One region of the Streptomyces sp. NPDC090442 genome, then DNA from elsewhere that is predicted to be linked to it. Evidence: riboswitches for the same ligand, from Rfam matches in the RefSeq annotation. Region 1 holds a riboswitch; each other region holds the start of a gene.

Region 1 (2,196 bases):
GGCGCCCGTGTCGACAGACCTCTGTCTTCTGTCACCCGCCTCGACCGCCGGCCTCACCTCACCATGGCGGAACATCGGCCGGGGCAACGCCCCTTGACAGAGAGACAGCGCATGACGGTCTACGAGCACCTGCCGCACCCACACATCGCTTCGCGGGACGCCCAGGGCCCGGTGAAGGTCACCGACCAGCTCCCGGTGGGCAATGCGGTCACCCGGTTCAACACGAGGATCGCGATCCTGATCACCCGGGCCGTCGGCAGCATGTGGTGTGCCTACGCGTTTGCGTTGTTCGACCTGATCAGCCTCCCGGACGCGATCAGGGGCGGGGCGTCGGCCATCGTGTCCTGGGTGGCGCAGACGTTCCTGCAGTTGGTGCTGTTGTCCGTCATCATGGTCGGCCAGAACGTGCAGGCCGCCGCGGCGGACAAGCGTGCCGCGGCGACCTTCCACGATGCGAGCGCGACCCTCCATGAGGTGGCGCACATGCAGGCCCATCTCGCCGCGCAGGACGCCCTGTTGAGCAGGATCGCCGAGCGGGTCGGCGTGGAACCCCTGCCGGTCGACGGAACGTCTTCGGGCGGCGCGGCAGGCGAGGTGAACGGGGTGCCGGGGCAGGCCGCAGGTGACTGAACCGGGTGTGTCCTCACGTCTTCGGCTTCGGGTACGTCGTCGGTTTCGGCTAGGGGACCGTCAAGGCTTGGTCAACAAGTTGCGTTGATGTGCAAGTATCAGGCAGGCTTGTGGACGTTTGAAGAAGGCACCTCGTTCGGTGAGGCGTCTGCACGGACACAGGCCACTGACCCCACGACGTCGAGAGACGCCCAGGTTCAGGACAGGTCTCCCCGACCTAAGGGGTGACCCCAAGTGGCTTCCCCCGTACGGGGATTACGCCGTGCAGTGCCAAAGCTCTGACGAGTAGGGGTGAACCGGCCGTGCGGGCCGGTCCGCTCGCTGCCGAGTCGTACGGCGCGCTCGCGCGCCCCGGCCGGAAGGAGGCGAGAAACATGGACGGCAGTAGTTGCAGTAGTTGCGATGGTTGCGGCGGTCCGGGGCACAGTAGGTCGTTTTCCCGTATGACTTTCTCTGCCTCCGGTATGCGGTAACCACTCCTCCTCCCGACGCGTTCGCGAACACTCTTCGCCAGACACCCGTGCGGCTTTCGCCGTCCCGGGTGGTCGGGCTGCGCGCTCGCGGGGCGGGCAGCTTCCGCGCGCCCGCCACCTCTCTCCCAGACCAGGCACGTGGCGGGGTCTCGCCATGGCCTTCGCCACCACTACCCCGATCCGAGGGAAGCAGTCATGAACCTCCTGAACCTCCACCACCGACCGGTCCGCCACACCCTGCTGGCCCGGACTTCCAACCTGCGCCGACGCCACACGACCGTTGCGCGCCCGCTGTCGTCCCCGCACGAGTCCGTGGATCTACCCAAGGCGCCGGTCCACCGCATCCGCGGCCTCGTCGTCGACTGCGAGACCCGGCGGGTTGCGGTCGGCGGGCAGCAACTGAAGCTCACCTGCATGGAGTTCGAGCTGCTGGCCCATCTGGTGGCCAACCGGCGCCGGGTCTACAGCCGTGAGCAGTTGATGGCGCTGGTGTGGCAGCAGACCGCCGTGGGGGACATGCGCACGGTCGACGTTCACATCGCCCGCCTGCGCCGGAAACTGGGCCCCGGACATCGGGCGCTGATCCGCACCGTGCGGCAGGTCGGCTACGCCTTCGAGCCGTCGGCCACGGCCGGGCCCCGCCCCTGACCGTCGGTCACGAGCAAGACCCCTGATGAAGGAAGCCCGACGACCGGCTCGTTGGGCTTCGCCGTCCCGTAACGCTGAGCATGCAAGGGATACCCACCGTCATGCGATTCCTGCCCCGTACCCTCCTCAAGCAGACCAAGCGCCGCGGCACCGAGGCGACGGCCGTCCGGCCCCGCGAGCTGGTCACCCTCCACGTCCACTGCGACCAGGGCGCCGAAACCCAGGTGCGCGCGCTGTGCGTGCTGGCCCTGAGCCGGCCCGGTGCGCGCGTCGAGGCCGTGCGCGTCGACCCGTCCGACGCGTTCACCACCCACCTGCAGATGTTGGTCACCCTGGACGGCGCGGAGACGGGCCTGCTGGACCGGCTCGTCGACATGCTCTCCGGTATGCCGCCCGTGCGCGACCTGCACTGGCACCGGGACCGGCACGACGGTCCGCGCGCCCT
Region 2 (2,196 bases), on a different contig from region 1:
GCTTCAGGAACGCGTGCTGGCCGACCGGGAGTTGGGCGCCGTCCCGCGTGCGGATACCTGGGGCCCGGAGGCGGTCAAACAGTGCGTCGCGGCCGGCGTGGGCCTGGCGCTGATCTCCGAACACGCCGTCGTCCACGAACTGCGCGCCGGCACCCTCACCGCGCTGCCCGTCACCCCGACCCCGCGCCCCCGCCCGATCAGCCTCGTCCACCGCCGCGACCGCCTGCTGTCCCCCGCGGAACGGGCGTTCCTGGACGTGCTCCGCGGCGTGCGGCACTGGCCGGGGGAGCCCGACGACGACCCCGGAGCCCCTGCTCCCGCAACGTGAAGGACTCGGGCAACCCGCTTGACCACGACGTGCTCTCCCGGTCGCCGACTGCGCGTCAACCAGTCTTCCCCCAGGAGTAGTTGAGCTGAGCATCGCCGGCCAGGCAGTCCAGGCACGCGCGCCCGTCCCACCACAACTCCCAGGCATGGCGACTCGTCCGCCCACCTCCGCCAGTCAGACCGCGCGGCGCCGGTCAAGGTTGAGTCAAAGAGTTGCGTATCCATGCAAGTACGGGGGTAGGATTTCAGCCGTTCGAAGAGAAGAAACAGAGGCACCTCGTTCGGTGAGGCGTCTTCGCGGACACAGGCCACTGACCCCACGACGTCGAGAGACGCCCAGGTTCAGGACAGGTCTCCCCGACCTAAGGGGTGACCCCAAGTGGCTTCCCCCGTACGGGGATTACGCCGTGGAGTGCCAAAGCTCTGACGAGTTGGGGTGAGCCGGTCATCGTGGACCGGCCTGCTCTTTGCCGTGTCCGTTTGGCGCCCGCGTGCGCCCCGGCCGGAAGGAGGCGAGAGACACCATGGACGGCCATTGCAGTAGTCCGGGCCACAGTCGGCCCCATATGCGTATGTCTTCTCCGATGTCTTCTTCGACCTCCGGTACGCAGTAACAACCTCCTGCTCGATATAGGCACCCTCCCCCCACGCACCCGTGCGGCCACCTGCCGTGCCGGGGCGCTGTGCTGCGCGTTCGCAGGGGGATCGTTGCCGCGTGCCCCAAACCTCCCCCGTTGGGGGACGGGAGACTTCCATGACCAACCTGACCACCACCACTGCCACGCCATCGACTCCGCCGCAGTCCAGCGCGGTGCTCGACGACGCCCACATCGGTGACATCCGCGGTGCGCTCGGCACCATCAGGGTCGACGACACCGCCCCGCGCCTGGGGCTCTCCGCCAAACTCAAGACGCTGCTCGCGATAGTCGGCCCCGGCCTGATCGTGATGGTCGGCGACAACGACGCCGGCGCCTTCGCCACCTACGGCCAGGCCGGCCAGAACTACGGCACCAGCCTGCTGTGGACCCTGCTCCTGCTCGTTCCCGTCCTCTACGTCAACCAGGAGATGGTGCTGCGACTCGGCGCCGTCACCGGGGTCGGCCACGCGCGCCTGATCCTGGAGCGGTTCGGCAAGTTCTGGGGCGCCTTCTCCGTCATCGACCTGTTCCTGCTCAACGCGCTGACCCTGGTCACGGAGTTCATCGGCATCACCATGGCCGCCGACTACCTGGGCCTGCCCAAGACCGGCTCGGTGATCCTGGCCGCCGCCATCATCATCGCCTCCGCCTTCACCGGCTCCTTCCGCCGCTTCGAGCGGATCGCCGTCGCCCTGTGCATCGGGTCGCTGCTCCTGGTCCCGCTCTACTTCATGCTCCACCCCAAGACCTCGCAGATGGCGCACGACTTCGTCATTCCCACCATCCCCGGCGGCAACGGCGAGCTGGCCACCGTGATGCTGCTGATCATCGGCATCGTCGGCACCACCGTCGCCCCCTGGCAGCTCTTCTTCCAGCAGTCCTACGTCATCGACAAGCGCATCACCCCGCGCTTCATGAAGTACGAGAAGGCCGACCTGTGGATCGGCATCGCCATCGTGATCGTCGGCGCCGCCGCCATGATGGGCCTGGTCGCTACCGCCTTCGCCGGCACCAAGGGCTTCGGCAACTTCACCGACACCGCGGGCCTGATCACCGGCATCGAGGCCAAGGCCGGCAAGGTCGCCGGAGTGCTCTTCGCCATCGCCCTGCTGGACGCGGCGATCATCGGCGCCTTCGCCGTCTCCCTGTCCACCGCCTACGCCATCGGCGACGTGTTCGGGATGAAGCACTCCCTGCACCGCGGCATCAAGGGAGCCAAGGGCTTCTACGC
Region 3 (2,196 bases), on a different contig from region 1:
TTGCAGAGCAGCAGCAGGAAGACCGAGGCGGAGGGCAGCAGCACCCCGGCGAGGGTCTGCACGCCCTCGGTGAGCAGCCCGAGCGGGGAGCCGGGGATGACCACGATGATCGCGGCGGCCAGAATGAGCCCGGCGAAGACCGCGTAGAAGCCCTTGGCGCTGCGCACGCCGCGGTGCAGCGAGTGCTTCAGGCCCAGCACGTCGCCGATGGCGTAGGCGGTGGAGAGCGAGACGGCCGAGGCACCGATGATGGAGGCGTCCAGCAGGGCGATGGCGAACAGCACACCGGCGGTCCGACCGGCGTACTTCGTCAGGCCGGCGGCCACGTCCTCGGCGTCGGTGAAGTTGCCGAACTCGCCGTGCCCTGCGAACGCGGCGGCGCAGAACCCCATCATCGCGGCGGCGCCGACGACCACCACGGCGATACCGATCCACAGGTCGGCCTTCTCGTAGCGCATGAAGCGCGGGGTGATGCGCTTGTCGATGACGTAGGACTGCTGGAAGAAGAGCTGCCAGGGGGCGACGGTGGTCCCCACGATGGCGATGATCAGCAGCATCACGTCCGACAGTTGGGAGTGGTGCGGCAGGCCCGGGACGACGAAGTCGTGCGCCATCTGCGCCGCCGGCGGGTGCACGATGAAGTAGATCGGCACCAGCAGCAGCGACCCCGCGCACAGGGCTATCGCGGTGCGCTCGAACCGGCGGAACGAGCCCGTCGAGGCGGCCATCACCACGATCGCCGCCGCCACCAGCACGCTCGGCACCTTCGGCAGCCCGAGGTAGCCGACCGCGAGGGTGATGCCGATGAACTCGGTGACGATGGTGAGGGCGTTGAGCAGGAAGAGGTCGATGACCGAGAACGCGCCCCAGAACTTCCCGAACCGCTCCAGGATCAGCCGGGCGTGCCCGACCCCGGTGACGGCGCCGAGCCGGAGCACCATCTCCTGGTTGACGTAGAGCACGGGGACGAGCAGCAGCAGGGTCCACAGCAGGCTGGTGCCGTAGTTCTGGCCGGCCTGCGTGTAGGTGCCGAAGGCGCCGGCGTCGTTGTCGCCGACCATCACGATCAGGCCCGGACCGACGATCGCCAACAGCGTCTTGAGCTTGGCCGACAGGCCCCGGCGCGGGGCGGTGTCGCCCTGCCGGATGGTGCCGAGCGCGCCCCGGATGTCGCCGGTGTGCGCCTCGTCGAGGACCGCGGAGGACGGCGTCGGGGTGGGCGGTGCGGTGGTGGACAGTTCGGTCATGACGGCCTCCCGGTCCCCCGTCCGGGGGAGGTTCGGGGGCACGCGGCGGCACCGTTCCGCGGGTGGGCAGCCCGGGTACCGGGACGGCGGGGAAGCCGTACCGGTGGGGCCGCGGGCGGGCGGAAGCGGGCGTGGAGACGAGGGGTGTTACCGCGTGCCGGAGGTCAACGAGGACATACGGATGCGGGGCCAACTGTGGCCCGGACTACTGCAATGGCCGTCCATGTCTCTCGCCTCCTCCCGGCCGGGGCGCCCGGGGCGCCATGACGGACACGGCAAGGAGCGGACCGGCGCGCGGGCCGGCTCACCCCTACTCGTCAGAGCTTTGGCACTCCACGGCGTAATCCCCTTGCCGGGGCAGCCACTTGGGGTCACCCCTTAATCCGGGGAGACCTGTCCTGAACCTGGGCGTCTCTCGACGTCGTGGGGTCAGTGGCCTGTGTCCGTGCAGACGCCTCACCGAACGAGGTGCCTTCGATTTTCTCGAACGTCCAGCAGCATACCGGTCTACTTGCACATTGACGCAACTACTTGACCGAACCTTGACGGCGGACACGTCGGCGAATCCGGCGCCACCACCCAGCGGTTGGGGTGACGAGCGGGACAACCACGCGCCGATCGGGCCGAGTTGAACGACACACCTCGGACTCCGCGACCGGGAAGCCCCAGGCGGGGCCCTCGACCGTGCCAACCAGGCACCAACCCCCGCCGGTGCCTCCCGCGACTCCCACCCCTCAGGCCGGACCGCCCGGACCCGCGCCCTGGGCCGAGGGGTCACCCCGCACCAGCACCGAGGAGTGAGGTGCGCGAGCCGCCCCTCGATCACGTTCCGTAACAGACCGCCGCGCATCCATGGGCAGCCCCGCCCCGGGAGTGTTAGAAATAGCAGCATGGCCGCAGGGTCCGGCCGATATCGGCGCGCAACGGTACGGTCACTGACCGAACGACG
Region 4 (2,196 bases), on a different contig from region 1:
CGATCAACGCCAGACCCGCCCACCGGTAGAGCCGGGAGACCCGCTCGATGCGGACCGGGTCGGCCGCCACCAGAACGAGCAGCAGCACCGTCTCCAGCCCCGGCAACAGCCACCCCGGATGGATCGCCAGCCGCTCCGGCAGCCGCCACTGGAGCACCACCGCCACCAGCACCGCCAGCGTCGACGGCCAGCGGGGTTCGCCGCGGGTGACCCGTCGCCAGGCCGGCCGCAGCCGCCGCCCGGCCTCGTCCAGCCCCGCCATCGCGGGCGCCAACAGCGCCTCGATGAGGTCCAGTCACTCGGTCGGGGTGCCGCGGTCGCCCGCCTCGTCGGGCTGGAGGTGCTCGGACATGCGGATCATGCTCACCCGGGAGCCGGGCGGTGTCCAGCGGCTCGACCGGGGCGGCGGAGTTCAAAGGTGGCCGCTTGGTTAAGAGTCGGTCAAAAGCTTGCACATTCGCGCAAGTACCTCCGCCGGCAGGTCTAAGCTCCTAGAGGTTTTGACAGCGGTCACCTCGTTCGGTGAGGCGTCGTCACGGACACAGGCCACTGATCCCACCCGTCGAGAGACGCTCCGGATCAGGACAGGTCTCCCCGGCCCAAGGGGTGACCCCAGGTGGCTGCCCCGCACGGGGCTACGCCGTGACGTGCCAAAGCTCTGACGAGTGGGGGTGAACCAGTCGACGGCGACTGGTCCGCTCCTTACCGGATCGACGACGGCGCACCCAGGCGCCCCGACCGGAAGGAGGCGAGAGACATGGAATGCAGTAGTCCGGGCCATCATCGGCCCCTGCTCCGCCTGCCCTCGCATTCTTCCGGCACGCGGTAACCACCTTCCCTGCGCGGCCTCCCGCCGCATCACGCCCCGTACGGCCCGCCGCCGGCACGGGAGGTCGTGCTGCGTGCCCGCGCAGGGAGGATGGCTGCAGCGTGCCCCCAACTCCGCCCCCTCAAGGGGGACTTGGGAGGTAGCCATGACCGAGACCACCATCCGCCCCACGGCCCCCGCCGCGCCCCCGACGGCGCCGCCCACCGCCGTCCTCGATGAGGCACACCTCGGCGACATCCGGGGTGCGCTCGGCACCATCCGGCACGACGACACCGCCCCGCGCCGGGGCCTGTCCGCCAAGCTCAAGACGCTGTTGGCGATCGTCGGCCCGGGTCTGATCGTGATGGTCGGCGACAACGACGCCGGCGCCTTCGCCACGTACGGCCAGGCCGGCCAGAACTACGGCACGCATCTGCTGTGGACCCTGCTCCTGTTGGTGCCGGTGCTCTACGTGAACCAGGAGATGGTGCTCCGGCTCGGTGCCGTCACCGGCGTCGGGCACGCCCGACTGATCCTGGAGCGGTTCGGGAAGTTCTGGGGCGCGTTCTCGGTCATCGACCTCTTCCTCCTCAACGCCCTCACCCTGGTCACGGAGTTCATCGGCATCACGCTGGCCGCCGGCTACCTGGGCCTGCCGAAGGTCGGCGCGGTGGTACTGGCCGCCGCCGTGATCATCGCCTCCGCCTTCACCGGATCGTTCCGGCGGTTCGAGCGGATCGCCATCGGGCTGTGCGCGGCCTCGCTGCTGCTCGTCCCGCTCTACTTCATGGTCCACCCGTCCACCGGACAGATGGCCCACGACTTCGTCGTCCCCCATCTCCCCGGCGGCCCCGGCCAGTTGTCCACCGTGATGCTGCTGATCATCGGCATCGTCGGCACCACCGTCGCCCCCTGGCAGCTCTTCTTCCAGCAGTCCTACGTCATCGACAAGCGCATCACCCCGCGCTTCATGTCGTACGAGAAGGCCGACCTGTGGATCGGCATCGCCATCGTGGTGATCGGCGCCGCCGCCCTGATGGGGTGCACGGCCGCCGCCTTCGCCGGCACCCACGGCGTCGGCGCGTTCACCGACACCGCCGGCATCGCGCACGGCCTGGCCGCGCACGCCGGCAAGCTGGCCGGGGTCCTCTTCGCCATCGCCCTGCTCGACGCCTCGATCATCGGCGCCTTCGCCGTCTCCCTGTCCACCGCCTACGCCATCGGCGACGTCTTCGGCATCAAGCACTCGCTGCACCGCGGCATCGGCGGCGCCAAGGGCTTCTACGCCGTCTACGCCGGCCTGGTCGCCGCGGCCGCCGCGATCGTGCTGATCCCCGGCTCCCCGCTCGGCCTGCTCACCGAGGGCGTGCAGACGCTGGCCGGGGTGC

The links. Region 1 has a riboswitch for magnesium ahead of ACIQU6_RS41175 (winged helix-turn-helix domain-containing protein). Riboswitches for the same ligand answer to the same signal wherever they lie in the genome.
Region 2: linked by a shared signal. The riboswitch ahead of ACIQU6_RS19905 (NRAMP family divalent metal transporter) and the one ahead of ACIQU6_RS41175 (winged helix-turn-helix domain-containing protein) in region 1 are both predicted to bind magnesium.
Region 3: linked by a shared signal. The riboswitch ahead of ACIQU6_RS15725 (NRAMP family divalent metal transporter) and the one ahead of ACIQU6_RS41175 (winged helix-turn-helix domain-containing protein) in region 1 are both predicted to bind magnesium.
Region 4: linked by a shared signal. The riboswitch ahead of ACIQU6_RS33350 (NRAMP family divalent metal transporter) and the one ahead of ACIQU6_RS41175 (winged helix-turn-helix domain-containing protein) in region 1 are both predicted to bind magnesium.

The regions. Positions count from the first base shown of each region.
Region 1 is NZ_JBIVXW010000108.1:545-2,740, reverse strand. It holds gene ACIQU6_RS41180 (hypothetical protein) at 112-630, shown strand; M-box (ykoK) riboswitch at 755-928, shown strand; gene ACIQU6_RS41175 (winged helix-turn-helix domain-containing protein) at 1,299-1,751, shown strand; gene ACIQU6_RS41170 (hypothetical protein) at 1,853-2,196, shown strand, end outside.
Region 2 is NZ_JBIVXW010000026.1:118,671-120,866, forward strand. It holds gene ACIQU6_RS19900 (aldehyde dehydrogenase family protein) at 1-328, shown strand, start outside; M-box (ykoK) riboswitch at 597-770, shown strand; gene ACIQU6_RS19905 (NRAMP family divalent metal transporter) at 1,082-2,196, shown strand, end outside.
Region 3 is NZ_JBIVXW010000019.1:23,142-25,337, reverse strand. It holds gene ACIQU6_RS15725 (NRAMP family divalent metal transporter) at 1-1,247, opposite strand, end outside; M-box (ykoK) riboswitch at 1,549-1,722, opposite strand; gene ACIQU6_RS15720 (SpoIIE family protein phosphatase) at 2,138-2,196, shown strand, end outside.
Region 4 is NZ_JBIVXW010000063.1:21,939-24,134, forward strand. It holds gene ACIQU6_RS33345 (hypothetical protein) at 1-274, opposite strand, end outside; M-box (ykoK) riboswitch at 508-678, shown strand; gene ACIQU6_RS33350 (NRAMP family divalent metal transporter) at 975-2,196, shown strand, end outside.